3 regions of the Chromobacterium sp. ATCC 53434 genome follow, and region 3 is predicted to be linked to each of the others. Evidence: predicted binding sites of a transcription regulator. Region 3 holds the regulator's gene; each other region holds the start of a gene.
The links. Region 3 encodes HrcA, which represses chaperone genes, less so after heat shock. Its sites were predicted from a motif close to ATTAGCACTCGNNNNNNNCGAGTGCTAAT; they were not measured.

Region 1 (9,642 bases), 1.0 Mb from region 3:
GGTCTCCTGATGGGAGGGGTCCAGCGGGATGCAATCGACCGGACAGACCTGCTGGCACTGCGGCTCATCATAGTGGCCGACGCATTGGGTGCACAGATTCGGGTCGATCTGATAGATCTCTTCGCCCTGCGAGATCGCGTTGTTCGGGCACTCCGGTTCACAGACGTCGCAATTGATGCATTCGTCGGTAATCATCAAAGACATAGTAAATTCCTCAAGTATTCCACAACATGAATTCTGTCACCCGCGATTCCGGCTCGCAAGTTCGCATTGCTTATATCTATATGAGTCGCGCGGACCCGGCGCTATGCCGGCTGACGCCGCAGCAGGCCGTACTGCACGGTGCCGGCCCTGTCTCGCCGCTGCTCGACCAGGCCCTCGGGCAGCGCATCGGGCCAGCGCCGCGCCTCGACATAGGCGACGCCGTCGTCGCTGAGGCGCTCCGCCAGCAATGGCAGCGCCTGTTCCAGCAGATCGGAGTCGTAAGGGGGATCGACGAAGATCACATCGAAGCGCTCGCGGCTGTTCTTCAGATACAGCAGCGCGTCGCCGGCCTGCACTTCCAGCGTCGCGGCCTGCAGCAGCTGGCGATTGGCCTGCAACGACTCATAGGCCTTGCGGGACTTCTCCACCATCACCACCCGCCGCGCCGAACGCGACGCCGCCTCGAAACCCAGCGCGCCGCTGCCGGCGAACAGATCGAGACAGCTCTTGCCATACAAATCCTGGCCCAGCCAGTTGAACAGCGTTTCGCGGACGCGGTCCGGCGTCGGGCGCAGGCCTTCGGCGTCGGGGAACGGCAGCAGGCGGCGCCGGTAGTCGCCGCCGATGATTCTGACCTTGTTACGTGACTGACTCATGACTCTCGTCTCTTCAAACAAGCGCAAGAGTTTAACCTGATCAGGACTTTAGCGCCTCAATCGCGCGCGCCAGGCGAAGAATCTGTCGCATGCGGGACGAAATTCCGCATCGATACCTTATATATGTTTCTACTCGAGCCAGTCGGTTCGATGGCCGGAACGCCAGCCGATTCTGTACTTGGCGGCGTTTGAGGATACAATTTAGCCATTTACCGCTTTTCTGGCCCATTGACGCATGTTTAGCTTCTTCAAGAAAAAGACCCCGCCGGCGGCGACGCCGCAAATAGAAACCCCGGCGCCGGCCGTGCCGGAGCCGATTCCCGCAGCGCCCGAAGCGATCCAGCCCGCCGCGGAACCGCGACACGAGGACATCGCGGCGACAGTCTCCGAAGCGCCCGCCCCATCCGCACCGCCCGCCGCCGCGCCGGCGGCCCTCGTCGCAGCGCCGGCGGCACCGGCCGAACCGGCGTCGCTGAAGAAAATGAGCTGGACCGACAGGCTGAAGGCCGGCCTGTCCAAGACCCGCGACAGACTCGGCAAGCAGCTGGCCGGCCTGTTCGGCGGCGGCAAGATAGACGAGGAGCTGTACGAGGAACTGGAGACGGTGCTGCTGACCGCCGATATCGGCATCGACGCTACCGCCCACCTGCTGCAGGACGTGCGCGAGCGCGTGTCGCTGAAAGGCCTGAAGGACTCGTCCGAACTGAAGGGCGCGCTGAAGGATTCGCTGCAAGAGCTGATCGGGCCGCTGCAGTCGCCGCTGAACGTGGAAGGCAAGAAACCGTTCGTGATCATGATGACCGGCGTCAACGGCGCCGGCAAGACCACGTCGATAGGCAAGCTGGCCAAGTACTACCAGAGCCAGGGCAAGAGCGTGCTCTTGGCCGCCGGCGACACTTTCCGCGCCGCCGCCCGCGAGCAGCTGATCGCCTGGGGCGAGCGCAACAACGTCACCGTGATCGCGCAGCAGGGCGGCGACTCCGCCGCCGTCTGCTATGACGCGATCCAGGCCGCCGTCGCCCGCGGCATCGACATCGTGCTGGCCGACACCGCCGGCCGGCTGCCGACCCAGCTACACCTGATGGAGGAAATCAAGAAGGTGAAGCGGGTGATCCAGAAGGCGCTGCCGGACGCGCCGCACGAGGTGGTGCTGGTGCTGGACGCCAATATCGGCCAGAACACCGTCAGCCAGGTCAAGGCCTTCGACGACGCGCTGGGTCTGACCGGCCTGATCCTGACCAAGCTGGACGGCACCGCCAAGGGCGGCGTCATCGCCGCCATCGCCAAGCAGCGGCCGATTCCGCTGCGCTTCATCGGCGTAGGCGAAAGCATAGACGACCTGAGGCCGTTCGACAGCCGCGACTACATCGACGCGCTGTTCGAATAAGCGCCTCGGCGGCCGCCGGGAGCGGCCGCCCTTCTCAGCCCAAACAGCGGGAAATCACCACATGATACAGTTCGACCAGGTCACCAAGCGCTATCCCGGCGGCAACGAAGCCCTGAAGAACCTGTCCTTCACGATAGAAACCGGCGAAATGGTCTTCCTCGCCGGCCACTCCGGCGCCGGCAAGTCGACGCTGCTGAAACTGATCGCCGGCATCGAGCGCGCCACCAGCGGCGCGGTGCTGGTCAATGGCCAGAATCTGTCCAAGCTGCGCGCCAGCCAGGTGCCCTACGTGCGCCAGCATCTGGGCATGGTGTTCCAGGACCACAAGATCCTGTTCGACCGCAGCGTGTTCGACAATGTGATGCTGCCGCTGGACATCATAGGCTTCGACCGCCGCGACGCCGCCAAGCGGGTGCGCGCCGCGCTGGACAAGGTTGGCCTGCTCGGCAAGGAAAAGAGCATGCCGATACGGCTGTCCGGCGGCGAACAGCAACGGCTGTGCATCGCCCGCGCCGTCGTGCACCGCCCCAGCATCCTGCTGGCCGACGAACCGTCGGCCAATCTGGACCGCGCCTACGCGCTGGACATCATGGAATTGTTCAAGTCCTTCCATCAGGTCGGCGTCACCGTGCTGATTTCCGCGCACGACGAAACGCTGATGGAAGATTACGGTCGCCGCATCATCCGCCTGAGGGAAGGACAGTTCGCCGCATGAAACACTTTCTCTATCTGAACTGGCAAAGCGCCAAGCAGGCGCTGATCAAGATTCTGCGCCAACCGTTCGGCAGCCTGCTGACGCTGCTGATGCTGGCGCTGGCGCTGGCCCTGCCGCTGTCGCTGTACCTGACGGTCAGCAGCGTGCAGGACTGGGTGGGCCGCCTGACCGCCACCCCGCAGATCACGCTGTTCATGGAACTGACGTCCGAACAGGCCGACATCGCCGCCGTGCAGAGCACCTTGGCGCACCATCCCAAGGTCAAGGGCTTCACCTTCGTCGGCAAGAACAAGGCCCTGCAGGACCTGGAGACGCGCAACGGACTGTCCGGCCTGTCCGACGGCCTGGACGGCAACCCGCTGCCGGACGCCTTCGTGGTGAATCCGAAGTCGCTGGAACCGCGCGAGCTGGAAATGCTGCAGAAGGAGCTGTCCGGCCTGCCGATGGTGGAGATGGCGCAGTTCGACGCCCATTGGGCCAAGCGCCTGTACGGCATGGTGGAGATGGGCAGGAAGCTGACCTGGTTCCTGGCGGCCGCGCTGGGCCTGGCGCTGGTGCTGGTCACCCACAACGCGATCCGGATGCAGATCCTGGCCCGCCAGGACGAGATCGCCGTGTCCAAGCTGATCGGCGCCACCGACAGCTTCATCCGCCGCCCCTTCCTGTACCACGCGATGTGGCAGGGGGTGTTCGCCGCGCTGCTGGCCTGGGGCCTGTCCTGCTGGCTGGCCGCGTCGGCCAATCCGGCGATACGCGAGTTCGCGATACTGTACGGCGAACGGGTGGAACTGCGCGTGCTCGATCCGCAGGAGCTGGCGGCGCTGATCGCCATCGCCGCGGTGCTGGCGATACTGGGCGCGCGGCTGGCCGCCGACCATCATCTTCGCAAGGCTGAGCCGCAATAAATATGCCGGGTGAAAGGTTTCCACTATCGCGTCGATTGCCAAATATCATTGACCGGGGAACCTTTCCTTGCTAGCACTCTCCATACTCGAGTGCTAACATAGCACTACCCAAGGAGGTAGCCATCGCAATGAACACAACATTTGCTCTTCCGGTCCCGTCCACCAGCGGCAGCCTGGAGCAGTACATCCAGGCGGTGAACAGCGTTCCGATGCTGTCGCCGGAGCAGGAAACCGAGCTCGCCACCCGTTTCCAGGAAGAAAACGATCTGGAAGCGGCGCGGCAGATGGTGCTGTCGCATCTGCGCGTGGTGGTATCGGTTTCGCGCGGCTACGCCGGCTACGGCCTGCAGCAGGCGGATCTGATCCAGGAAGGCAATATCGGCCTGATGAAGGCGGTCAAGCGCTTCGAACCGGGCCGCGGCGTGCGCCTGTTCTCGTTCGCCATCCACTGGATCAAGGCCGAAATCCACGAATTCATCCTGCGCAACTGGCGCCTGGTGCGCATCGCCACCACCAAGCCGCAGCGCAAGCTGTTCTTCAATCTGCGCAGCATGAAGAGCAGTTTCTCGGCGCTGTCCGAACAGGAAGCCAAGTCCATCGCCGAAGACCTGGGCGTCAAGCCCGAGGAAGTGCGCGAGATGGAAATCCGCATGAACGGCCAGGACCTGTCGCTGCTCGCCGACAGCGACGACGAAGACAGCTACGCGCCGATAGACTGGCTGGCCGACAGCCACAGCGAGCCGACCCGCGCGCTGGAGCGCCGCGCCTTCGATCGTTTGCAGTCGGAAGGCCTGGAATACGCCTTGTCGGCGCTGGACGCCCGCAGCCGCCGCATCGTCGAGGCCCGCTGGCTGGCCGACGACAGCGGCTCGACGCTGCACGAGCTGGCCGCGGAATTCGGCGTGTCGGCCGAACGCATCCGCCAGATCGAGGCCAAGGCGCTGTCCAAGATGAAGACCGCGCTCAGCGAGGGCGTGGTGCTGGACAACTGATCCCGCCGCCCGCAAACAAAAAGCCGCTCGAGATTCGAGCGGCTTTTTTCATTTCCCCGCCGGCGGCGGGGAGCCTTGCCTCACTCCTGCAGCGTGCGGAACTTGGCCGGCAGCCTGTCGTAGGCTTCGCGGCTGATCCTGCGCAGCGGCTCCCAGGCCGGGTCCTGATCGCCCAGCGTCTCCAGGAATTGGCCGGCATAGGTCGGGAACGAGGCCAGCGTGGTGCGCAGCGTCTGTTCGGCCTTCGCTTGCTGGCCGGCCAGGATTTCCATCTGCGCGCGCTTCAGCATCACGTCCGGATACGGACGGAAGGCGGTCAGCTTGTCCTCCAGCGCCAGCTTCTGCCGCAGATTGTCGCGGTTGATCGGCAGATAGTCGTCCAGCGTGTACAGCGCGTGGTAGGCGAACAAGGGCTTGGTGTCGACGATCGCTATCAGGCGCTCGGTGCGCTTGGCGTCCTTCTGCGCGTTGCCGGTCGGCGTGTACAGATTGACCAGCTCCCAGAACATCGGCGTGGTGCTGATCGACAGCCAGCCCACCCATGCCAGCGCCGCCAGCAGCGGCAGCCGCAGCGGCCAGGCCGCGGTCTTTTCGTCGCGCGGCGCCATCGCGGCGAACAAGACCAGCATCGCCAGGAAATAGTAATACCACAGCGGGTATTCCAGCATGCTGTGGGTCAGCGTCACCGCCAGGCAGCCCAGCGCCAGCACGCCTTCCGGCTCGGCGCGGCGGCGGAAGAACGGCAGCAGCACCCAGACGAAGCCGCCCAACACCAGCACGGTGGCGACGCCGCCCATCTCGGCCAGCAGTTGCAGCACCAGATTGTGGGCATTGGTGAACAGGCCGCTGTTGTAGCCGGCGGCGGCGAATTGCGGCAGCTGCTGCAAACGCACGCTCTCGGCGGCGTACTGCGACCAGCCCACCCCCCACAGCGGGTGCGCCTGGAAGGTCATCCAGGCCTTGTGCATCTCGGTGAAGCGGCGCGCGCCCATATCGTCGCCGTTGGCGGCCAGCCGCGCGACGCCGGAGGCGTTCTCCACATCGGCGTGGGTCAGCAGCGACACCAGGTGGTTGACCAGCGGCAGCGCGAACTGGGCGGCCAGAACGACCGCGCAGACCGCCGACATCGCCGCCAGCAGCCGGCGCGAGGTCTCGTTGCGGTTGCGCCACCACCACAAGGCGGCCAGCGCCGCCATCGCCAACAGGTAGAGCAGCGTGGTGCGCGAACCGGCCCAGGCCAGCATCAGCGCCATCCACAAGGTCAGTGCCGTCAGCCAGCCTCGGCCCAGCCGGCCCACCGCGAACAGGTAGACGCCGGAGATCACCGACCACATCAGATAGTGGGCGTACTGATTGCGCTGGCCGATGTGGCCGAAGATGTTGGTGGTCGGATGCGAGCCGTCGTAGAACAGGCCCAGCACCGGCGCCAGGCCGGTCAGCTGGGCGGCGCCTATCAGCGACTGCACCAGGCCGCCGACAATGATGGCGCGCGCCAGCCACACCGCGAACTCGCGCTCGCCGAAGGCGCTGCGCAGCGAGGCGGTCATCGAGGCCAGCAGCGCCAGCGCCAGCCAGCCCAGCGCGGTGGCGTAGCTCATGCCGGGGAACATCAGGCTGACGAATTGCGGCTGCAGGCCCCAGATGGCCGCCAGCAGCAGGCACCACCAGCCGGCGCGCGGCATCGCGTCGAACAGGCGGCCGGTGGGCAGCAGCAGCGCGCCGGCTGCCAGCAGCAGCCAGATCACGTTGATCTCGCCGAACCACTGCGGCAGCGGCACGAAGTGTACGCGCGAGGCGAACGGCACGATGGCGATCAGGCACACGGCCAGCAATGCCAGGCGTTCGGAAATTTTCTGAAAAGTCATGGCGGATCAGATGTTGGAACGGCAAAGCCGGCAGCATACCGCATGCGCCGGCCGGACAAAACCCGTCAAGTGTTTCCAACGCTTACAAACGTTCAAAACAGCGGTTTTCTGGTGACCGGCGCGGCCACCGCCTCCACCGCCGCCAACCGCGCGCCGTCGGTATAGGCGCCGTGCCGCAGATAGATCGTCTTGACCCGCGCCGCCAGCTCCGCCAGCGGCCTCACCTCGGGCTCGTTCCAGGCCCGCAGGCTGGCCTCCAGCTTCATCACCTCGTCCGGGTAGTTGGCGATCGCCTGCTCCAGCGTGCGCCTGGCCGCTTCCTGCTGGCCAGCCAGCGCCTGGCACACGCTCAGCCGCTGCAGCACCGCGATATACGGCTGGTTCTCCGCCAGACTCTGGTAGAACGGCAGCACCACATCCAGGTGCCGGCGGCTGGGCAGCAGGTAATTGCCCATCACCATCGCGCCGGCGTCCGCCCACAACGGATTGAGTTCCACCTTGGCGATGTAGTCGACGCGGCGGATATTCTCGGCCGCCGACTGGCTGGGACCGCTGTAGACCACCAGTTTCCAGAAGATGAAGGCCCCGCTGACGATGTGCAGCGCCATCAGCGCGCCGGCGCCGCCGCAGGCCAGCCGCAGCACGGCGGTGCGGGTCGGCAGCCGCCAGGTCGGCGCCGGCCCCAGCGTGCACACCGTCACCAGCATCGCCAGGAAGGGCAGATACCACAATGGGAACTCGAACATGCTGTGGATCAGGATCATCATCGCGATCGCCAGCAGCAGCAGGTTTTCCGGGCTCTGCCGCCCGCGGCCGAAGAAGGGCAGCAAACAGACCAGCAGCCCCGCCACCGCGAGCAGCGCGCCGCTGAGGCCGGTCTCGGCCAATAGCTGGAAGATCAGATTGTGGCTCTGGGTGAACAACACCCCTTCCGGATACTTCGGCAGGCCGCCGTAGGCCTCCAGCCATACCGACTGCGCCGGGTAGCGCGCCAGGCCGACGCCGAACCACGGATGCTCGCCGAACACCATCCAGGCCTTGGTCCACTCGATGCGGCGCCGCGCGCCGAAGCCGGCGTCCAGCATCCGCTCAGAACCGCTCTGCGCGTGTATCGGCAGGCCCAGCCGGTTCAGCGCCCAGACGATCTCTTCATTGAACAGCTGCACCAGCGCCAGCACGATCATCGCCGCGATCAGCGCCCGCAGCATCCGCAGCAGCGTCTCGTCCCCGCCGCCGCGCCGCTGCCAGAACCAGGCCAGCAGGCACAGGCCCAGGCCATAGGCCAGCGGCAGCCGCGCGCCGGACCAGGTGAGGAACAACAGCTGGAACAGCACCAGCGCCGCGCAGAAGCCGGCGCGCAGCCGGCCGCGGCCGTACAGATAGCACGAGGCCACCACGCTCCAGCTCAAATACTGCGCGTATTGATTGCGCTGGCCGACATTGCCCATCACCTCGGTCGGCGCCAGCGCGTTGAACATCACCAGCCCCTCGCAGCGGCGCGCCAGGTCCAGCAGCTGTATGCCGCCCAACACGATCTGCAGGCAGCTGCCCAGGATCAGGCAGGACGCCAGTATCTCGCAGACGCGTGTCAGATCCGGCCGGACGCGGTTGGCCAGAAACATGGCCAGCAGCAGCATCACCGCCAGACTGGCGATGCCGAGAATGGCCGGCTGGTAATTCCGCAGCAGCAAGCCATTGCTCAGCGACAGCAGCATCAGCAGCGCGGCCAGCGCCGGCGCCGAGGCGGACAGCCGCACCGCGCCGCCGCCGCGGATCGCGAACAGACCGCCTACGCCGACCGCCAGCACCACGAAGGCATTGGTCCACCAGTCCTGCAGCGGCGTGAAGCGCAGGCAATTGAGAAAGGGAAAGACGAAACAGCAGCAAAAAAAGACGTATAGCGGGAAATCATTTAGGCCGGCCTTGCCGGCCGGCTGGGTTTGACTGTCCATCTGCGCCATCCGCGATCGAATGGGGTGATTATACCCATGCGCCCGTCAAGCGGCGCGCGCCGGGGCCTACTGCCTGCAGGCGGTCGGCACCCAGTTGGCCTGCAACTGCGAGCCGGCGGCGATCGCCGTGGTGCCGGAACCGGTATAGGTGCAGGACCACGTCATCGTGCCGGACCCCGGCGTCGGCACCAGGTCCAGCAATCCGCCGCTGGATACCGTGCTGTTGTAGGTGATCTGGATCACGCCGCTGGCCAGCACCGCCACCTGGCTGACGGCGTTGCCGGTGATAGACGCCGCGCTGGCCAGGCCGTAGGAGGTGTTGTACGGCGAAGTCCCGGTGCTGGCGTAGGCGTTCTTGCTCGAGTAGTACTCGCCGATGGCGGTCTTGGCGGCGTCGGCCAGCGCCAGGCCCTCGGTGACCCGCGCCCGCCTGACGTAGTCCTGATAGACCGGAATCGCCAGCGCGGCCAATATGCCGACGATGGCGACGACTATCATCAGTTCGATCAGGGTAAAGCCTCGTTGCTCGATTCTGCTCTGCATGTGCGCGCTCCCGTCGTAGTCTCCGGATGACGGCGGCCGGCGCCGGAAAAGCGAGAGGCACCGCAGTGCCTCTCGTCGCGCCGGCCGTCAATCCATGCTTACTGACGGCAGCTGGTCGGCACCCAGTTGGCCAGCAGCTGCGAACCGGCGGCGATCGCGGTGGCGCCGGAGCCGGTATAGGTGCAGGCCCAGGTCACCGAGCCGGAAGTGATGGCGGGCACCAGGTCGAGCAAGGCCCCGCTGGACACCGTGCTGTTGTAGGTGATCTGGATCACGCCGCTGGCCAGCACCGCCACCTGACTGACCGAGTTGCCGGTGATCGACGCCGCGCCGGCCAGGCCGTAGGAGGTGTTGTACGGCGAGGTGCCGGTGGTGGAGAAGGCGTTGTTGGACGAGTAGTACTCGGTGACGGCGGTTTTGGCC
Region 2 (9,642 bases), 840 kb from region 3:
CGGGGCTGTTTGTTTTGGCAGGCATGCGAACATGCCCGCCTGCACGGCTCGATTTACATCATGCCGCCCATGCCGCCCATGCCGCCCATGTCCGGCATGCCTGCGGCCGGCTTGTCTTCCGGCAGCTCGGCGATCATGCAGTCGGTGGTCAGCATCAGACCGGCTACGGAAGCCGCGTGTTGCAGCGCGGAGCGGGTCACCTTGGCCGGGTCCAGCACGCCCATTTCCAGCATGTCGCCGTATTCGCCGCTGGCGGCGTTGTAACCGAAGTTGCCCTTGCCTTCCAGCACCTTGTTGACGACAACCGACGGCTCGTCGCCGGCGTTCTTGACGATCTGGCGCAGCGGAGCCTCGATCGCGCGCAGCACGATCTTGACGCCGGCTTCCTGCTCGGCGTTGTCGGTCTTCAAGCTTTCCAGCGTCGCGCGGGCGCGCAGCAGGGCCACGCCGCCGCCAGGCACCACGCCTTCTTCAACGGCTGCGCGGGTCGCGTGCAGCGCGTCTTCGACGCGGGCCTTCTTCTCTTTCATTTCCACTTCGGTGGCGGCGCCAACCTTGATCACGGCAACGCCGCCGGCCAGCTTGGCCACGCGCTCTTGCAGCTTCTCGCGGTCGTAGTCGGAAGTGGCTTCTTCGATCTGCTTGCGGATCTCGCCGACGCGAGCCTGGATGGTGGCGGCTTGACCGGCGCCGTCGATGATGGTGGTGTTTTCCTTGCCCACTTCAACGCGCTTGGCTTGGCCCAGTTGGTCCAGAGTGGCCTTTTCCAGGGTCAGGCCGACTTCTTCGGCGATCACTTCGCCGCCGGTCAGCACGGCGATGTCGTTCAGCATGGCCTTGCGGCGGTCGCCGAAGCCCGGAGCCTTGACGGCGACGACCTTCAGGATGCCGCGGATGGTGTTCACCACCAGCGTGGCCAGCGCCTCGCCTTCGACGTCTTCGGCGATGATCAGCAGCGGACGGCCGGACTTGGCCACCTGCTCCAGCACCGGCAGCAGGTCGCGGATGTTGGAGATCTTCTTGTCGAACAGCAGGATGAACGGATTGTCCAGAGCGGCGATCTGCTTGTCCTGATTGTTGATGAAGTACGGGGACAGGTAGCCGCGGTCGAACTGCATGCCTTCCACCACGTCCAGCTCGTTGTTCAGGCTCTTGCCGTCTTCAACGGTGATCACGCCTTCCTTGCCCACTTTTTCCATCGCATTGGCGATGATTTCGCCGATGTCGGAATCGGAGTTCGCGGAGATGGAACCCACCTGGGCGATTTCCTTGGAGGTCGCGCACGGCTTGGCGATCTTGGCGATTTCGCCGACCAGCGACACCACGGCCTTGTCGATGCCACGCTTCAGGTCCATCGGGTTCATGCCGGCGGCGACGAACTTCATGCCTTCCTGCACGATGGCCTGGGCCAGAACGGTAGCGGTGGTGGTACCGTCGCCGGCCACGTCGGAGGTCTTGGAAGCCACTTCCTTGACCATCTGGGCGCCCATGTTCTCGAACTTGTCCTTCAGTTCGATTTCCTTGGCGACCGACACGCCGTCCTTGGTGATGGTCGGCGCGCCGAAGGAGCGGTCCAGCACCACGTTGCGGCCTTTCGGGCCCAGGGTCACCTTGACCGCGTCGGCCAGGATGTTGACGCCGGCCACCATCTTGGTACGGGCGGATTCACCGAACTTAACGTCTTTAGCTGCCATGCTTAACTCTCCAGAATTCTGTCTTTAAAGTGATCGGATCAGGGTCGGATTACTCGACGATGCCCATGATGTCTTCCTCGCGCATCACGAGGACTTCATTGCCGTCGACCTTGACGGTCTGACCGGAGTACTTGCCAAAAATCACTTTGTCGCCGGTTTTCAATTCCAGCGGACGGCGCTCGCCGTTTTCCAGGATCTTGCCGTTACCAACGGCCAGGACCTCGCCCATGTCCGGCTTCTCGGCCGCGGCGCCCGGCAGAACGATACCGGAAGCGGTCTTTTCTTCAGCCTCGAGGCGCTTGATAACAACACGGTCGTGCAGGGGACGGATTGCCATTGATCTCTCCTAATGCGGTGGCTGTTTGAGAGTTGAAAACCAAAATCTATCTGGGTAGCGGTCAAGCGGATTAGCACTCGACCATCGCGAGTGCTAATAATAGGGACGACGCGGGGGGTTTTCAAGAGGGGCGGCCGCCCCTCCGGAAACAACGGCCTCAGCGGACCGTCGTGGAACGCCGCAACACCAGCCAGCGCGGCGTGCGGAAACGGATGATCATCCGGTAGACGGCCATATAGGCCATCACGAACAGCAGGCAGAAGGCGGCCAGCACCTGGGTGCTCTGCCAGAACAACATCGCCGGCACCACCGAGATGCTGGACAGCGCCCACAGATACGGCGAGGTCAGGCTGTTGCGCAAGGTCAGGTGCATCGCGTCCTTGGAGCCGACCATCCAGCGCACCAGCCGCTTGTACACCAGCATGTGCAGATGCAGGCCGTCGGGCATGCCGGGCGACATGCCGCGCAGAAATTTCTTGCGGTAGATCGAATACAAGGTCTCGAACACCGGGTAGATCACGCACAGCATCGGAAACCACGGCGATACCTGCGGATGGCGCGCCACCAGCAACACCGCCACCTCGGCGATCATGAAGCCCACCAGATAGGCGCCGCCGTCGCCGGCGAAGATCAGTCCGCGCGGGAAGTTCCAGAACAGAAAGCCGGCGATCGCGCCTATCATCGCGAAACAGACGCCCAGCAACAGCGGGTCCTGTACCTTGAACGCGACATAGGCCATCGCCAGGAAGATGAAAATGGCCACCACGCCGGACAGGCCGTTATAGCCGTCGATGATGTTGACCGCGTGCGCGACGCCGCCGACCGCCACCACCGTCAGCAGAAAGGACAGCACGGCGAAATGGCTCAACAGCGAGTCCAGAAACGGAATGTCGAGCCGCGTCAGCCCGGCGCCCAAGGCGAAATAGGCCAATGCCGCCGATACGAAGGTGGCCAACAGCCGCGGCAGCGGACCGATCTTCTTGGTCATGTCCTCGGCCAGGCCGGCGCAGAAAGCCGGCAAAGCCACGGCCAGCAGCAACAGGATGTCCAGATCACGCAACAGCCAGGCCAGCACGCAGCAACCGCCCAGCAAGCCCACCGCCAGCGGCACCCCGCCCACTCTGGGCACCGGCAGCGCATGGAATTTCTGCACCCCGCCCAGGTCGTGATCGGAGGTGAAGCGCTCGTGCAGATGGCTGAAGTGAATCAGGAACATCGCGACGAACAACGATAGAAAAGTCGAAATTATCAGAATTTGTAGCATAAGTTTTCGCCGACAGTTCAGATTGAGAAAGTCCGGGGCCGGCGGCGCGATGGGTCATCCCCCCTGCCACACCAGAACCGCCAATACCTCCACCGGGACCCATACCTGCGTCCAAACAACCGATATGACCATGTCGCAAACAAAAAGCTCCCGCCCAGCCGGCCATGCCGCCAACGCGCAAGCCCATTACCGCAGCAAACCCATGCATACAGACATTCAACCCGATACCGCGCATGCTCAATCTCCCGCATGCGCCGCCGCATTATAAGCTGGCAAACCCGCGCAGCCAAAACAAGCGCGCGCCAATCGCCTCTTGCATCCGATTTCGAAGTCGATTTACCCTATCCTCCTCACGAATGCTGGCGTCTTATCCGAATGAAAGCGGCGCGACAAGCGGGACGGCTCCGGCGCTGACGCGCACCGGTGGCGCATGTCGGGCAAAAACGCCGCGCGACCGCGCGATATTTCGCTGCCGACGCAAGACCGTCGCCCTGGGCGTTTGGTCAGGGGGGGAATGCCACCCGGTTCAGGAAAAATAAGCGACAATCACCGGCTCCGGCTGGAAGCGTGACTCCGCAGGCAAAAATGGCAATCGCATGCGTCGACAATGTCCGGCGCCAACGATTGGCAGGTCAAATCATGCGGAGAGTGCTATAAATCCGATTAGAGTCGGTAAAAACGACCGCGTTCCAAAACGAAGAAAACAATAATCAAGCAGGGAAACAAAAGCGCTGCGTTCATCCCTGAAAAAGCATCTGCCTGACATACGTTTACGCTGCAAATAAAACAAGCTCGTCCCGACAATCCGTCGGAAGACAGCCGAACGATCCAGAACCTGCATTGCCAATTGCACAGGGGGATTTGCAAGCCATGTCGATCAGTCCAGCCGCATTCCACGAGGGCAGCGCTTCCTGCGCCATGCCGCCTCCTCTTCGTCCGAGCGCCGTCTGCCGGCAATCATTTCCCCTGCGACAGACATTCCGTCCGCAGCCACGCGCCAACGACCGCATGCGCGGCCAGTCATAAATTCATACGCGCCTTTACATAGCAACGATACGCAGCCGCCGCATCCTTGAGCGGGCGGGCGCACCCATTTCCGGAATTCCGTCCAGGGAGGAAGTATCGAGATGAAAGCCGTCATTCTTACCGGTGGCCTCGGCACCCGAATCAGCGAGGAAACGATAGCCCGGCCGAAACCGATGGTGGAAATCGGCGGCAAGCCGATACTGTGGCACATCATGAAAATCTACTCCCATTACGGGATCAACGACTTCGTGATCTGCTGCGGCTACAAGGGCTATGTGATCAAGGAATACTTCGCCAACTACTTCCTGCACATGTCCGACGTCACCATCGACATGTCGAACAACCGGATGGAGGTGCATCAGCGCTACGCCGAGCCCTGGCACGTGACGCTGGTCGACACCGGCGAGCACACGATGACCGGCGGCCGCCTGAAACGGGTGCGCAAATATCTGCAGGACGAGGACGCCTTCTGCTTCACCTACGGCGACGGCGTCGCCAACATCCACATCGGCCAGCTGATCGACTTCCACAAGACCCACGGCGCGCGCGCCACGCTGACGGCGGTTTATCCGCCGGCCCGCTTCGGCGTGCTCGACATCCAGGGCCATATGGTCTCCACCTTCCAGGAAAAGCCCAAGGGAGACGGCGGCATGATCAACGGCGGCTTCTTCGTGCTGTCGCCGTCGGTGATAGACCTGATTCCCGACGACAGCTGCGTCTGGGAAAAAGAGCCGCTGGAAACACTGGCGGCACAGGGACAGCTGGCGGCGTTCGGCCATGACGGCTTCTGGCACGCGATGGACACGCTGCGCGACAAGCTGCATCTGGAAGAGTTGTGGAAAACCGGCCGAGCCCCGTGGAAGGTCTGGGAATGAATCCCGACTTCTGGCGCGGCAAGCGGGTTTTCCTGACCGGCCACACCGGCTTCAAGGGCGGCTGGCTGGCCCTATGGCTGCACGCCCTCGGCGCCGAGGTCACCGGCTACGCGCGGGAGGCCCCTCCCGGTCTCAGCCTATACGAGGCCGCCGGCGTCGGCGACGCGATGCAGGCGTCCGTCATCGCCGACATCCGTGATCCCGAGCGGCTGCGCGAGGCCATGGCCCGGGCTCGTCCCGACATCGTGCTCCATCTGGCGGCGCAGGCGCTGGTCCGGCCATCCTACGACAAGCCGGTCGATACCTACGCCGCCAACGTAATGGGCACCGTCTACCTGCTGGAGGCGGTGCGCTCGACGCCGACGGTGCGCGCCGTCGTATGCGTCACCAGCGACAAATGCTATGAAAACCGCGAGTGGCCGTGGGGCTACCGCGAGAACGAGGCCATGGGTGGCTACGACCCGTACAGCAGCAGCAAGGGCTGTGCCGAACTGGTCACCGCGGCCTACCGCAACTCCTTCTTCCATCCGGAACGCTTCGGCGAACACCGGGTCGCCGTCGCCACCGCTCGCGCCGGCAACGTCATCGGCGGCGGCGACTGGGCCCAGGACAGGCTGATCCCCGACTTCATCCGCGCCATCTCGGCCGGCCAGCCGCTGTCCATCCGCAATCCGGCGGCCGTCCGGCCATGGCAGCATGTGCTGGAGCCGCTGGCCGGCTATCTGCTGCTGGCGGAGAAGCTGTACCGGCACGGTCCCGAATTCGCCTCGGCCTGGAACTTCGGCCCCTGCGAAGACGACGCCCGCACCGTGGAATGGATCGCCGCCGAAATGACGCGAATCTGGGGCGAAGGCAGCGGCTACCGGGTTCAACACGACGACGCCGCCGTCCACGAGGCCCATTACCTGAAACTGGACTGTTCCAAGGCGAGACAGCGCCTGGGTTGGCGGCCGCGCTGGGCGCTGCCGGACGCGCTGCGACGGATCTGCGACTGGCACCGCGGCCACCGGGCCGGCGCCGACATGCGCGCGGTCTGTCTCGAACAGATCGCCGATTTCCAGCTCGCGGCCACGGACTGATCCACCACGTTCACGATTTTAAGACGCGCCGGCTTCGGCGCCCGCTTGTACAGATTGGATGCGATATGGAAGAAAAAGCGCAACAGCTGCGCCGACAAATAGCCGAACTGGTGGCAGAGTACGCCGGCATCGCGCTGGCCCCCCGCCCCTTCGTGCCCGGCCAGACGGTGATTCCGCCGTCGGGCAAAGTCATAGACGGCGCCGAGCTGCAACATATGGTGGAGGCGTCGCTGGACGGCTGGCTCACCACCGGCCGCTTCAACACCCGCTTCGAGAAGCAGTTGGCGGAATTCCTCGGCGTCAAGCACCTGCTGACCACCAACTCCGGCTCGTCCGCCAACCTGCTGGCGTTCTCGGCGTTGACCTCGCCGCAACTGGGCGAGCGCGCGATCCGCAAGGGCGACGAGGTGATAGGCGTCGCCGCCGGTTTTCCGACCACCGTCAATCCGATACTCCAGTTCGGCGCGGTGCCGGTGCTGATCGACGTCGACATCCCCACCTACAACATCAAGGCGGAGTTGATCGAATCGGCGATCACGCCGAAGACCAAGGCCATCATGCTGGCCCACACGCTGGGCAATCCGTACAACCTGGCCGCGGTGCGGGACATCTGCGACCGCCATGGCCTGTGGCTGATAGAGGACTGCTGCGACGCGCTCGGCTCCACCTACGACGGCCGGCTGGTCGGCAGCTTCGGCGATATCGGCACGCTGAGTTTCTACCCGGCGCACCACATCACCATGGGCGAAGGCGGCGCGGTGTTCACCAATAGCGAGCAGCTGAGGAAAATCGTCGAATCGTTCCGCGACTGGGGCCGCGACTGCTACTGCGCGCCCGGTTGCGACAATACCTGCGGCAAGCGCTTCGGCTGGCAGCTGGGCAGCCTGCCGCTCGGCTACGACCACAAATACACCTACAGCCACCTCGGCTACAACCTGAAGATCACCGACATGCAGGCCGCCTGTGCGCTGGCGCAGCTGGGCAAGCTGGAACGGTTCATCGACGCGCGACGGGCCAACTTTTCCTATCTGAGCGAGCGCCTGGCCAGCTGCGAGGAGTTCCTGATCCTGCCCCGCGCCACCGAACGCTCGGCGCCGTCGTGGTTCGGCTTCCCGATCACCATCCGCCCGGACAGCGGCATCGAGCGGGTGGAAGTGCTGCGCTATCTGGACGAACACAAGGTGGGCACCCGGTTGCTGTTCGCCGGCAACCTGACCCGTCAACCATATATGCAGGGCCAAAACTACCGCGTCCACGGCGAACTCGCCAACACCGACCTGATCATGAGCCACACCTTCTGGATAGGCGTGCATCCGGGCCTGAGCCGGGACATGCTGGACTACGCGGCGGAAAAGCTCGAAACCATCATAGGCGTGAACTTCTAAGGAGCGGGTAATGGAAAAGACCAGACTCTCTGTCTACAACGCGGCGGTCGCCGCCAACTTTTCTTTCCTGAAACAGGCAGGCGACATCCAGCAGGCCTATCTGCGCGCCGTGCCCATCGATGGCGGCGGCTATCTGCTGCCGGTCTGCCGCATGCATCTGCAGGACGCGGCGCTGATCGCCAGGCTGACCGAGTGGCGCAACCGCAATATGGCGGTCTATCCGACCCAGTTCACCGCCACCGGGGACGGCACGCGGGACTGGATGGAAACGCAGTTGCTGAACGTCGACGACCGCATGCTGTTCCTGGTGGTCACCGCCGCCGGCGAAACGGTCGGCCATATCGGTTTCAATCGCTGCCGCAACTCCGACATGCTGTTCGAAATAGACAATATGGTGCGTGGCGTCGCCGACGTCGAGCCGGGCCTGTTCTCCCGCGCGCTGGCCACGCTGATCAAATGGGCCAGAACCACCATCAACGTCAACGGTTTCTTCCTGCGCGTCATCGACGACAATCCGCACGCGATCGCCTTCTACCGGAAAAACCACTTCACGGCCGAGTCCGACACGCCGCTGGTGGCGGTGCGGGACGGCGACAGCGTCAGCTACCGCGAGGCCCTGCCGTCGGAAACGCCTAGCAAGCACTTCGTGCGCATGGTGTATCAGGCGCCGACGCAGCACGTCGGCGACAGCATGATCCTGACCGCCGGCCCGTCGATCTCGGCGCGCGAAGCCGCCTACTCCTTCGACGCCGCGCTCAACGGCTGGAACGGCAATTGGTCGAAATACCTGAACCGCTTCGAGAAAAGCTTCGCCGAATACATCGGCGTCCGCCATGTGCTGGCCACGTCCAGTTGCACCGGCGCGCTGCAGATCGCGCTGATGGCGCTGGACATCGGCCCCGGCGACGAAGTGATCGTGCCGGACCAGACCTGGGTCGCCACCGCCAACGCCGTCCGCTACACCGGCGCCATCCCGGTATTCGCCGACATCGAGCTCGACACCTGGAACATCGACGCCCGCTCGGTCGAATCGCTGGTCACCAGCAAGACCAAGGCCATCGTCGCCGTCCACATGTACGGCCACCCGGCGCGGATGAACAGGATTCTGGACGTGGCGCGCAAATACAATCTGAAAGTGGTGGAAGACGCCGCGCCGGCGATAGGCGCGGAATGGCAGGGCAAGCGCTGCGGCAGCTTCGGCGACTTCGCCGCCTTCAGCTTCCAGGGCGCCAAGCTGATGGTCACCGGCGAAGGCGGCATGCTGGTCACCGACGACGACGATCTGTACAAAAAGGCGTACAAGATCTGGGACCAGGGGCTCAACCCTTCGCGCACCTTCTGGATCGACGAGGACGGCGTCAAGTTCAAGATGTCCAACATCCAGGCGGCGCTGGGTCTAGGCCAGCTGGAGCGGGTCGACGAATTGATAGAAATGAAGCGCCGCATCTTCGAATGGTATCGCGAGGGCCTGGAAGGCGTGCCGCACATCCGCCTGAACCGCGAAGTGGAAGGCGCGCGCAGCATCTACTGGATGAGCAGCATCCTGCTGGAACCCGAGGCCCGCCTGGGCCGCGATCAACTGATGCAGGAATTGAAGGCCCGCAACGTCGACACGCGTCCGGTCTTCCCGGCGATCAGCCAGTATCCGATCTGGCCGCGCCAGCAACAGCCCCAGCCCAATGCGATGTTCGTCGGCCTGCAGGCGATCAACCTGCCCAGCGGCGTCTGCCTGAGCCGCGACGAAGTGGCCTACGTCTGCCGGCAGATACGCAGTCTGCTGCTGGGATGAGCGCGATGGAGCACGCTATCGCCCTGGCCCGCGAGATACGCGCCACCGCCTTGCGCATGGTCCATGCCGCCCGGGCCTCGCATATCGGCAGCGCGCTGTCGATCGCCGACATTCTGGCGGTGCTGTACGGCGGCCGCCTGCGCTTCGATCCGGCCAAGATCGACGATCCGGCGCGCGACCGCCTGATTCTCAG
Region 3 (9,642 bases):
CAGTCCTCGTGGAAGCCGGCGATCAGCAAGCCGGCCGCAGCCTGCCCGCCGACCAGCGCGGCCAGGCTGTGGCCGAAGACCAGCGCCTCACCCCGCTCCCGCTTGGCCGCCAGGGCCTCCGCCGGCAGATGCTCGAGATCGGAATACGGAATCGGGAAGCGCGGCCGGATCAGCCCTTGCTCCAGCAGCGCCGGATCGCGATCGGCGACGAACAGCGCCGGATTGTAGAAACTGGCCAGCAGGCGGCCGCCCGGCCGCAGCGCGCGGCAGCACTCGCGCCACACCGGCGCGACGTCGGGCACGTACAGATTGGAGATCGGGTGAAACACGCAATCGAAGCTCGCGTCGGCGAAGCGCGACAGATCGCGCATATCGCCGCGCTCCAGCCGCAGCGTCAGGTTTTCGCGCTCGGCCACCTCGCGGTCGCGCGCCAGCTGTTCGCTTGACGCGTCCAGCACCGTCACCCGCGCGCCGGCGGCGGCGAGCAGCGGCGCCTGCTGGCCGCCGCCGCCGGCCAGGCACAGGATATCCAGGCCGCGCGCGTCGTCGAGCCAGCCGGCCGGCAGCGGGCCGGGCGTCAGCCTGGCCAGCACGCGGCCCAGCCGGGCCTCGGCGACGGCGTCGGCGTCGACCGGACGCGACCACTCGCAGTCGGCTGCGGCCTGGCGGTCCCAGGCGGCCTGGTTGTAATGGAAAATATCGTCTTGAACGGCATCGGGCATCTTGTCCTCCCGTCGAGGAATGGAAATCAATGCCGGCGCGCGCTGCGCGGAAGCCCCCGACGCCGGCTGAAAACGGCAGGCATCAGAACAAATTGTCGAAAACAGGCAATGCGCACGCTCGCACGCGCCGGACGGCGGAACGAATCGGGGATGCGAAGAGCATCCGGGCATCACTTGTTCATTTCGACAGGACTCCTGGGAATAAAACGGTATGGTGGCGCCGATTCTAGCGAAGCGGCGATGACGCGGCAATCCTCACACGCCGCGGCGCTCGTGCACCGCCTGCGCCAGCGTGCCCAGATCGACGTACTCCAGCTCGCCGCCGACCGGCATGCCGCGCGCGATGCGGGTCACCGCCAGGCCGCGGTCCTTGAACAGCTCGCCGAGCATGTGGGCGGTGACCTCGCCCTCGGCGGTGAAGTTGGTGGCGATCACCACTTCGCCCACCCGCCCGTCCAGCGCCCGCGTCAGCAGCTTGTCCAGATGCAGGTCCTTCGGGCCGATATTGTCCAGCGGCGAAATCCGCCCCATCAGCACGAAATACAGGCCGTCGAAACACTTGGCCTGCTCCAGCATCATCAAGTCGGCCGGCATCTCGACGATGCACAGCAGGTCCTGGCGACGCGCCTCGTCGGCGCAGATCGGACACAGCTCGGCCTCGCTGAAGGTGTTGCAGCGCTGGCAGTGGATCAGCTGGGTCAAGGCCTTGTCCAGCGCGCGCGCCAGCTTGTCCGCGCCCTTCTTGTCGCGTTGCAGCAGGTGGAAGGCCATGCGCTGGGCGGTTTTCGGCCCCACGCCGGGCAGCACCTTCAGCGAGGCGATCAATTGTTCAAGCGCGGGAGGGTTCTTCATCGACACGGGATCAACCTACACAGGACATCGTTTCAACGGTAGCGCCGGCGCAGCCGGCGATGGCGCCAGGCGAACACCAGCCGGAACAGCGGGCGGCACAAGGGCAGCATCGCCCGCCAACGCGGCAGGAAGGCCACCCGGTCCACCACTTCGCAGCCGCCGGCAACGGCCGTCACGCGGCGGCGGTGCCACCAGACGCGCTGCCCCAGCATGCGGGAGCGCTCGTCGAAGACGCCCGGCTCCAGACGCAGCAGCGTCAGGTCGTCGCACTCGACGGGCAGGCAGCCGAACAACAGCATCCAGCAGCGGCCCAGGCGCGTCGGTCCGTCCAGCCGCGCCGGCAGCTCGCCCGCCGGCAGCCGCATCCGCAGCCACGGGAAAAACTCGTCATTGATGCCGCGCCGGCTAAGCGCGTCGGCCCAGACCGTTTCCGGCGGGCACGGCAGACGGCTGCGAATGGTGAAGTGACCGAACACGGCGGTTCCGACAAAAAAGGCCCGTCGCCGGGCCTGGGATCAGAACGGGAGCTTCATCCCGGCCGGCAGATTCAGGCCGTTGGTGAAACCGGACATCCGCTCCTGGGTGGTGGCCTCGACCTTGCGCACCGCGTCGTTGAACGCGGCGGCGATCAGGTCTTCCAGCATTTCCTTGTCGTCCATCACGCTGTCGTCGATGGCGACGCGCTTGACGTCGTGCGAGCAGCTCATCGTGACCTTGACCATGCCGGCGCCGGACTGGCCCTCCACTTCCACCTGGGCCAGCTCGTCCTGGGCCTTCTTCATGTTTTCCTGCATTTGCTGGGCCTGCTTCATCAGGCCGGCGATTCCTGCTTTACCGAACATCGCGGTCACTCCTGTACGGGTTGAATGGTCTCGATGAGCAGCGTGGCGCCCAACTCGCGCACCATCTGCTGCACCACCGGATCGTTTTGCATGCATTCTCGGGCGACGGCCAGCTGCTCCTGACGCAGCCTGGCGTCGGTCATCGCCGGGGTTTCCATCCCCAGCTCCTCCACCGTCACCGTCAACTCCACCGGATGGCCGAAACGTTCGGCCAACGCGGCTTTCAATTTTTCCTGGTAATCGCGTCCGCTCATGTGGCGGAAGCTCTCCGGCACCGCCAACTCCAGCCGCTGCTGGCTCCAGCGCTTCAGCACCGCGTTGTGCGCCAGCATCCGCGCCGCGCCGAGCTTGACGCCCAGGTCGGCCACCAGCCGCTGCCAGTCGCCGTCGAAGTCGTAGGCGATAAGCGCGGACGGCTCGTCCTCCAGCGGCGGCGGCTGCATATAGGCCGGCATCGCGTCGTCGTCGGACCACGGCGCGTCGACAACCTCGTCGTCATCGTCGCGCTCGCTCTCCTCGTCCTGAGCCGCCGGCGCGGGCCGGACCTGGACCGGCGCCGGCTGCGGCTCGGACCGAATCTCGGGCTGCGCCGCCGGAGCCGGCTCGACGGCGGCCGGCTTCGGCCTGGGCGCGGGCTCGGGTTCCGGCTCGACGGCCGGGACAGGCTCGGCCGCCGCGCGCGGCTTGCCGTTCAGACCGGCGGCCTGCAACGCGCGCGCCGCCGGCGACATGCCGCGCTGCGCCGGCACCGAGGCGCTGGCGACCGACGCGGCGGATGCGGAAGCCGATGCCGGGCGCGACTGGGCCGGCGCGGCCGGACGCGTCGGCGCGGCGCTTTCCGCCGGCGCCCTGGCCGGATGGAAGGCCAGCATCCGCAACAGCGTCATATTGAAGCCGGCATGCTCGTCCGGCGCCAACGCCAGGTCCTTGCGGCCGTGGATGGCGATCTGGTAGTACAACTGCACATCTTGCGGCGCGATGGCGTCGGCCAGCGCGAAAATCGTCTCGCGCTCCGGCTCGTCGTCGGCCAGCGCCGTCGGCACCGTCTGCGCCAGCGCCAGTTGCTGCAGCAGCACCGCCAGCTCGGACAGCGCGGAATCGAAGCTGACGCCGCGCTCGGCCAGGCTGTCGGCCTCGGCCATCAGCGCCGCGCCGTCGGCGGCGGACAGCGCCTGCAGCAGCGTGAACAGATAGCGGCGGTCCACCGCGCCCAGCATCGCGCGCACGCCGTCTTCCCTGACCTCGCCGAGACCGTAGGCGATGGCCTGGTCCAGCAGCGACTGCGCGTCGCGCATCGAGCCGGACGCGGCGCGGCCCAGCAGCGCCAGCGCCGGGGCCTCGTACTGTATGCCCTCGACGTCCAGCATGTGGGCCAGATGGGTCGACACCTGCTGCGGCGTCATATTGCGCAAGGAGAACTGCAGGCAACGCGACAGCACCGTCACCGGCACCTTCTGCGGGTCGGTGGTGGCCAGAATGAATTTGACGTGGGCCGGCGGCTCCTCCAGCGTCTTCAACATCGCGTTGAACGCGCTTTTCGACAGCATGTGCACTTCGTCGATGATGTAGACCTTGAAGCGGCCCATCGTCGGCGCGTACTGGGCGTTCTCCAGCACCTCGCGGATATTGTCGATGCCGGTGTTGGACGCGGCGTCGATCTCCAGCAGGTCGACGAAGCGGCCGGTATCGATCTGGCGGCAGGCCTGGCATTCGCCGCAGGGCTCGGCCGTGGTGCCGGTCTCGCAGTTCAGGCTCTTGGCCAGGATGCGGGCAATGGTGGTCTTGCCGACGCCCCGGGTGCCGGTCAGCAGATAGGCGTGATGCAGCCGCGCCTCCTTGAGGGCGTTGCTGAGGGCGCGGACCACGTGCTCCTGGCCGACCAGGTCGGCGAAACGCTTGGGGCGCCACTTGCGGGCAAGGACTTGATAGCTCATGGGGGCGGATTTTAATGGCAATTGCCGCGCAAGGCGACAGGTTTCACCGGCGCGGCCGCGGGGCGGCGCCGGTGTCGGGGACGGCCGCTGCCGCCTACAGCCCGGCCGAGGCCGGCTCCGGCCGCTGCGCCAGCGCCGCGTAGTAGCGCTGGCGCACCTGGCCGGCGATCTCCTGCACCGCCTTGGCGTACAGCGTGCTGCGGTTGTAGCGGGTGATCGCGTAGAAGTTGTTCAGGCCCAGCCAGTACTCGGTGACGCCGGGCGAGGTTTCCAGCGAAAACAGCACCGCCGGCACGTCGTCGGCCAGCGGCGCCTGCGGCGCCACGCCCATCTTGCGCAACTCGCCCACCGTGTAGTGCAGCTTGAATTTGTCGGCCAGCAGCTTGTCCACCTGGGCGCCCGGCGCCACGCTGGCCGGCGCGACGATGTCGTCGCCGTGCCGCCAGCCGTGCAGCTGGAAGTAGTTGGCGACGCTGCCTATCGCGTCGTGCGGATTGTTCCAGATGTCGCGGTGGCCGCTGCCGTCGAAGTCCACCGCCCACTTGCGGTAGCTGGACGGCATGAACTGCGGCAGGCCCATCGCGCCGGCGTACGAGCCTCTCAGCGTCAACGGGTCCTTGCCCTCCTCCTTGGCCAGCAGCAGGAACTGGGTCAGCTCGCCGCGGAAGTAGTCGGCGCGGCGCGGGTAGTCGAAGCCTATCGTCGACAGCGAATCCACCAGCCGGAAGCTGCCGGTGTTGCGGCCGTAATGGGTCTCGACGCCGAGGATGGCGACGATCACCTCCGGCGCCACGCCGTATTGACGCTCGGCGCGGGCGAGCGCGTCGGCGTTGGTTTGCCAGAAGGCCGCGCCGTCGGCGATCAGCTTGTCGTTGACTGTGGACGCGCGGAACTGGTACCACGGCCGCGAGGTCGACGGCTTGTCCAGTATCCGGATGATGTTGGGCTTCAGTTCGACATTGGCGAACACCGCCTCCAGCTCGGGGCGGCTGAACTGGCCGCCGGCCACTTGCTCATCGATATAGCGCTGCACGTCGGGGCGGCCGAGAAAGGCCGCGTCGGCCAGCGCCGGCTGGGCGGCGAACGCCAGGGCCGCCAGGATGGCCGCGCCGGCCAGTTTCGGAATAGGGTTCATCATTTTGCTCGTTCTCTTGTCGGAATGTCGGGATGGCGCGGGCGCGGACTCAGTCGCGGAAGGACAGCGCGTTGCCGACCAGCCTCGCGGTGATGTCGACGATGGGAATCACCCGCTCGTAGGCCATGCGGGTCGGGCCGACCACGCCCAGCGTGCCGACCACCTGGCCGTTGATGCAATAAGGGGCGGTCACCACCGAGCATTCGTCCAGCGTCACTACTCCAGACTCCTCGCCGATGAAAATGTTCACCCCCTGCGCCCCGCGCCCCTGCGCCAACAGCTTCAACAGCTCGGTCTTGCGCTCGAACACGCCGAACAGCTCCCTGAGCCGGGACAGGTCGTCGGACAGGTCGTGCACCTGGAACAGGCGCGAGCCGCCGCTGACCACCACGTCCTCGCTGCCCTGCTCCAGCGTCTGCTGGCCCAGTTTCACCGCCGCCGCCATCAGCTCGGCGATGTCGCCCTGCAACTGCCTCAGCTCGCTCTCCACCCGCAGCGCGACGGCGCTCAGCCCTTGCCCGGCGTAGTGCTGGTTGATGAAGTTGCCGGCCTCGACCAGCTCGGACGGCGTGTAATCGCGCTCGGTCAGCAGCAGGTGGTTCTGCACGTCGCCGTCCAAGGTCACCAAGATCATCAACACCCGCCGTTCGGACAGGCGCAGGAATTCGATCTGGCGGAAGGCGACGTCGCTGCGCTGCGGCGTCAGCACCACGCCGGCGAAACTGGTCAGTTCGGACAGCAGCGACGACGCCGCCTGCGCGATGCGCTGCGGGCTGCCCGGTTGCAGATTGGCCTCCAGCTCGTGGCGCGACAGCTCGTCCAGCGGCCGTATCGTCAGCAGCCTGTCGACGAACAGCCGATAGCCGCGCGCGGTCGGCACCCGGCCGGCCGAGGTGTGCGGCGAGGCGATCAGGCCCATGCCCTCCAGATCGGCCAGCACATTGCGGACCGATGCCGGCGACAGCTCGATGCCGGGCAGCAGCGACAGGGTCTTGGAAGCGACCGGCTGACCGTCGGCGATGTAGCGTTCGATCAGCGTCTTCAGCAGATGTTGGGCGCGTTCGTTCATCATGACCCCATTGTACACATCCTTCACCGCTCCAAAAGGGGACGTGGCGGGGCTTTAGGACCATGGCACGAAAACCGCGGCCGCAAGCTGCTGTTCGCTCTCTGGTTTTCTGCGATAATCGCCCCCATCATTGGTCCGAACACCCCATTGGAGACAGCATGGCTTCCGAAGACAAGAGCAAGGCGCTGGCCGCCGCCCTCTCCCAGATTGAAAAGCAATTTGGCAAGGGCTCCATCATGCGCATGAGCGACAACCAGATCAACGAAAACCTGCAGGTGGTCTCCACCGGCTCGCTGAGCCTGGACCTGGCGCTGGGCGTCGGCGGCCTGCCGCGCGGCCGCGTGGTCGAAATCTACGGCCCGGAGTCGTCCGGCAAGACCACCCTGTGTCTGCAAGCAGTGGCCGAGATGCAAAAATTGGGCGGCACCTGCGCCTACATCGACGCCGAAAACGCGCTGGACCCGCAATATGCGCAAAAGCTGGGCGTCAAAGTCGACGACCTGCTGATCTCCCAGCCGGACACCGGCGAGCAGGCGCTGGAAATCTGCGACATGCTGGTGCGCTCCAGCGGCGTCGATCTGATCGTGATCGACTCGGTCGCCGCGCTGGTGCCGAAGGCTGAAATCGAAGGCGAGATGGGCGACAGCCACGTCGGCCTGCAAGCCCGCCTGATGAGCCAGGCGCTGCGCAAGCTGACCGGCAACATCAAGCGCACCAACACCCTGGTGATCTTCATCAACCAGATCCGCATGAAGATCGGCGTGATGTTCGGCAACCCGGAAACCACCACCGGCGGCAACGCGCTGAAGTTCTACGCCTCGGTGCGCCTGGACATCCGCCGCACCGGCGGCATCAAGAAGGGCGAGGAAGTGATCGGCAACGACACCCGCGTCAAAGTGGTGAAGAACAAGGTTTCCCCGCCGTTCCGCCAGGCCGATTTCGAAATCCTGTACGGCGAGGGCATCTCCCGCCAGGGCGAAATCATCGAGCTGGGCGTCAAGCACGGCTTCATCGACAAGTCCGGCGCCTGGTACGCGTACAACGGCCAGAAGATCGGCCAGGGCAAGGACAACACCCGCGAGTGGCTGAAGGCCAATCCGGCGATCGCCGCCGAGATCGAGCGCAAGATCCGCGAAGCGGTCGGCGTCAAGATCGAGATCAACGAAAGCCAGGGCGACGAAGAGTTCGCCGACGACGCCCTCGACGCCTGATGGCGGCGACAGGCAAAAGCCTGAAGGCGCGGGCCGCCGAACTGTTGTCCCGCCGGGAATACACCCGGCGGGAACTGGTTCGGCGGCTCGCGCCTTTTGCCGACAGCGAGGACGAGCTGAACGCGGCGCTGGACGAGCTGGCCGCCGCCGACTGGCAGTCCGACGAACGCTTCGCCCACCAGTTCGCGGCCAGCAAGGGCGCCAAGTTCGGCAGCCGGCGCCTGGCGCAGGAAATGCGCCAGCGCGGCGTCGCCGACGACTCGATACGCGAGGCGCTGTCCGGCCAGGACGACCTGGCCAGCGCGAGAGAGCAATGGCGCAAGAAGTTCGGCCGCCTGCCGGCAGACGCGGCGGAGAAGGCCAAGCAATACCGTTTCCTGGCGCAGCGCGGCTTTCCGGCCGACGTGATCCGCCGGGTGCTCGCCGGCGGCGCGGACGACGACTTCTACGAGGACTGAGCCATGGCAACGCGCAGCATCGCCACCGAGATCGACATCGCCGTCAGCCCGGAGCGGGTGTGGCAGGTGCTGATCGACTGGCGGCGCTACCCGGAGTGGAATCCGTTCATCGTCGGCCTGCACGGCCGTCACGAGACCGGCGCCAGCCTGGTGGCCACCGTCCATCCGCCGGGCGGCCGCCACCAGACCTTCCGGCCGCGGCTGATCGAGTTCGCCGCCGGCAGCCTGCTGGCCTGGCGCCGAAAATGGCTGGTGCCCGGCCTGCTCGACGGCGAGCGCCGCTTCCGGCTGGAAGCGCTGGACGACGGCGGCACCCGGCTGCATCACCGCGAGGATTTCTCCGGCCTCCTGCTGCCGCTGATAGGCGACGGGCCGCTGGAACGCGCTCGCCTAGGCTTGCTGCAAATGAACCAGGCGCTGAAGCGGCGCTGCGAAGCGCTTGCCAGCCAGGCCCCGGCTTGACACAATCAATGGATTCGTCCCGGCACGGCGCCCGGACCAGATTTTGAAAATTGACCGAAAATCATGAAAACCTCTGAAATTCGCAAGAAATTCCTGGATTTCTTCGCCTCCAAAGGCCACCAGGTAGTTCCCTCCAGCAGCCTGATCCCCGGCAACGACCCGACGCTGATGTTCACCGTCGCCGGCATGGTGCAGTTCAAGGATGTATTCCTCGGCTTCGAGAAACGCGACTACAGCCGCGCCACCACCAGCCAGAAATGCCTGCGCGCCGGCGGCAAGCACAACGACCTGGAAAACGTCGGCTACACCGCGCGCCACCACACCTTCTTCGAAATGCTGGGCAACTTCAGCTTCGGCGACTACTTCAAGCGCGACGCCATCACCTTCGCCTGGGAATTCCTGACCGGCGAGCAATGGCTGGCGCTGCCGAAGGACAAGCTGATGGTGACGGTGTACGCCACCGACGACGAAGCCTACGACATCTGGCACAAGACCGTCGGCGTGCCGGCAGACAAGATCGTCCGCATCGGCGACAACAAGGGCGCGCCGTACGCGTCCGACAACTTCTGGACCATGGGCGACACCGGCCCCTGCGGCCCGTGCACCGAGATCTTCTTCGACCACGGTCCATCGGTCGCCGGCGGCCCTCCGGGCAGCCCGGACGAGGACGGCGACCGCTTCATGGAGATCTGGAACAACGTCTTCATGCAGTTCAACCGCGACGACGCCGGCACGCTGCATCCGCTGCCGAAGCCGTCGGTCGACACCGGCATGGGCCTGGAGCGCCTGTCCACCGTGCTGCAGCACGTCAAGTCCAACTACGAGACCGACGCGCTGGCCTGTCTGGTGCGCGCAGCCGCCCGCGAAACCGGCGTCGAATACAGCCAGGACGTGCCGTCGCTGAAAGTGATCGCCGACCACATCCGCGCCTGCTCCTTCATGGTCGCCGACGGCATC

Region 1: a site for HrcA is predicted at 3,937-3,965, ahead of rpoH (RNA polymerase sigma factor RpoH). Genes of this name have one in related genera too.
Region 2: a site for HrcA is predicted at 2,101-2,129, ahead of groES (co-chaperone GroES). Genes of this name have one in related genera too.

The regions. Positions count from the first base shown of each region.
Region 1 is NZ_CP025429.1:4,270,823-4,280,464, forward strand. It holds gene CXB49_RS18955 (YfhL family 4Fe-4S dicluster ferredoxin) at 1-204, opposite strand, end outside; gene rsmD (16S rRNA (guanine(966)-N(2))-methyltransferase RsmD) at 306-860, opposite strand; gene ftsY (signal recognition particle-docking protein FtsY) at 1,096-2,247, shown strand; gene ftsE (cell division ATP-binding protein FtsE) at 2,309-2,962, shown strand; gene ftsX (permease-like cell division protein FtsX) at 2,959-3,867, shown strand; gene rpoH (RNA polymerase sigma factor RpoH) at 3,996-4,859, shown strand; gene CXB49_RS18985 (PglL family O-oligosaccharyltransferase) at 4,940-6,724, opposite strand; gene CXB49_RS18990 (PglL family O-oligosaccharyltransferase) at 6,817-8,676, opposite strand; gene CXB49_RS18995 (pilin) at 8,743-9,219, opposite strand; gene CXB49_RS19000 (pilin) at 9,318-9,642, opposite strand, start outside.
Region 2 is NZ_CP025429.1:4,076,528-4,086,169, forward strand. It holds gene groL (chaperonin GroEL) at 54-1,694, opposite strand; gene groES (co-chaperone GroES) at 1,744-2,031, opposite strand; gene CXB49_RS18005 (glycosyltransferase) at 2,189-3,295, opposite strand; gene rfbF (glucose-1-phosphate cytidylyltransferase) at 4,423-5,196, shown strand; gene rfbG (CDP-glucose 4,6-dehydratase) at 5,193-6,275, shown strand; gene rfbH (lipopolysaccharide biosynthesis protein RfbH) at 6,341-7,660, shown strand; gene CXB49_RS18025 (bifunctional GNAT family N-acetyltransferase/PLP-dependent aspartate aminotransferase family protein) at 7,671-9,449, shown strand; gene CXB49_RS18030 (transketolase) at 9,455-9,642, shown strand, end outside.
Region 3 is NZ_CP025429.1:3,231,617-3,241,258, forward strand. It holds gene CXB49_RS14405 (class I SAM-dependent methyltransferase) at 1-722, opposite strand, end outside; gene recR (recombination mediator RecR) at 978-1,574, opposite strand; gene CXB49_RS14415 (hypothetical protein) at 1,607-2,050, opposite strand; gene CXB49_RS14420 (YbaB/EbfC family nucleoid-associated protein) at 2,090-2,416, opposite strand; gene dnaX (DNA polymerase III subunit gamma/tau) at 2,422-4,350, opposite strand; gene mltB (lytic murein transglycosylase B) at 4,445-5,488, opposite strand; gene hrcA (heat-inducible transcriptional repressor HrcA) at 5,535-6,554, opposite strand; gene recA (recombinase RecA) at 6,713-7,765, shown strand; gene recX (recombination regulator RecX) at 7,765-8,223, shown strand; gene CXB49_RS14450 (SRPBCC domain-containing protein) at 8,227-8,685, shown strand; gene alaS (alanine--tRNA ligase) at 8,749-9,642, shown strand, end outside.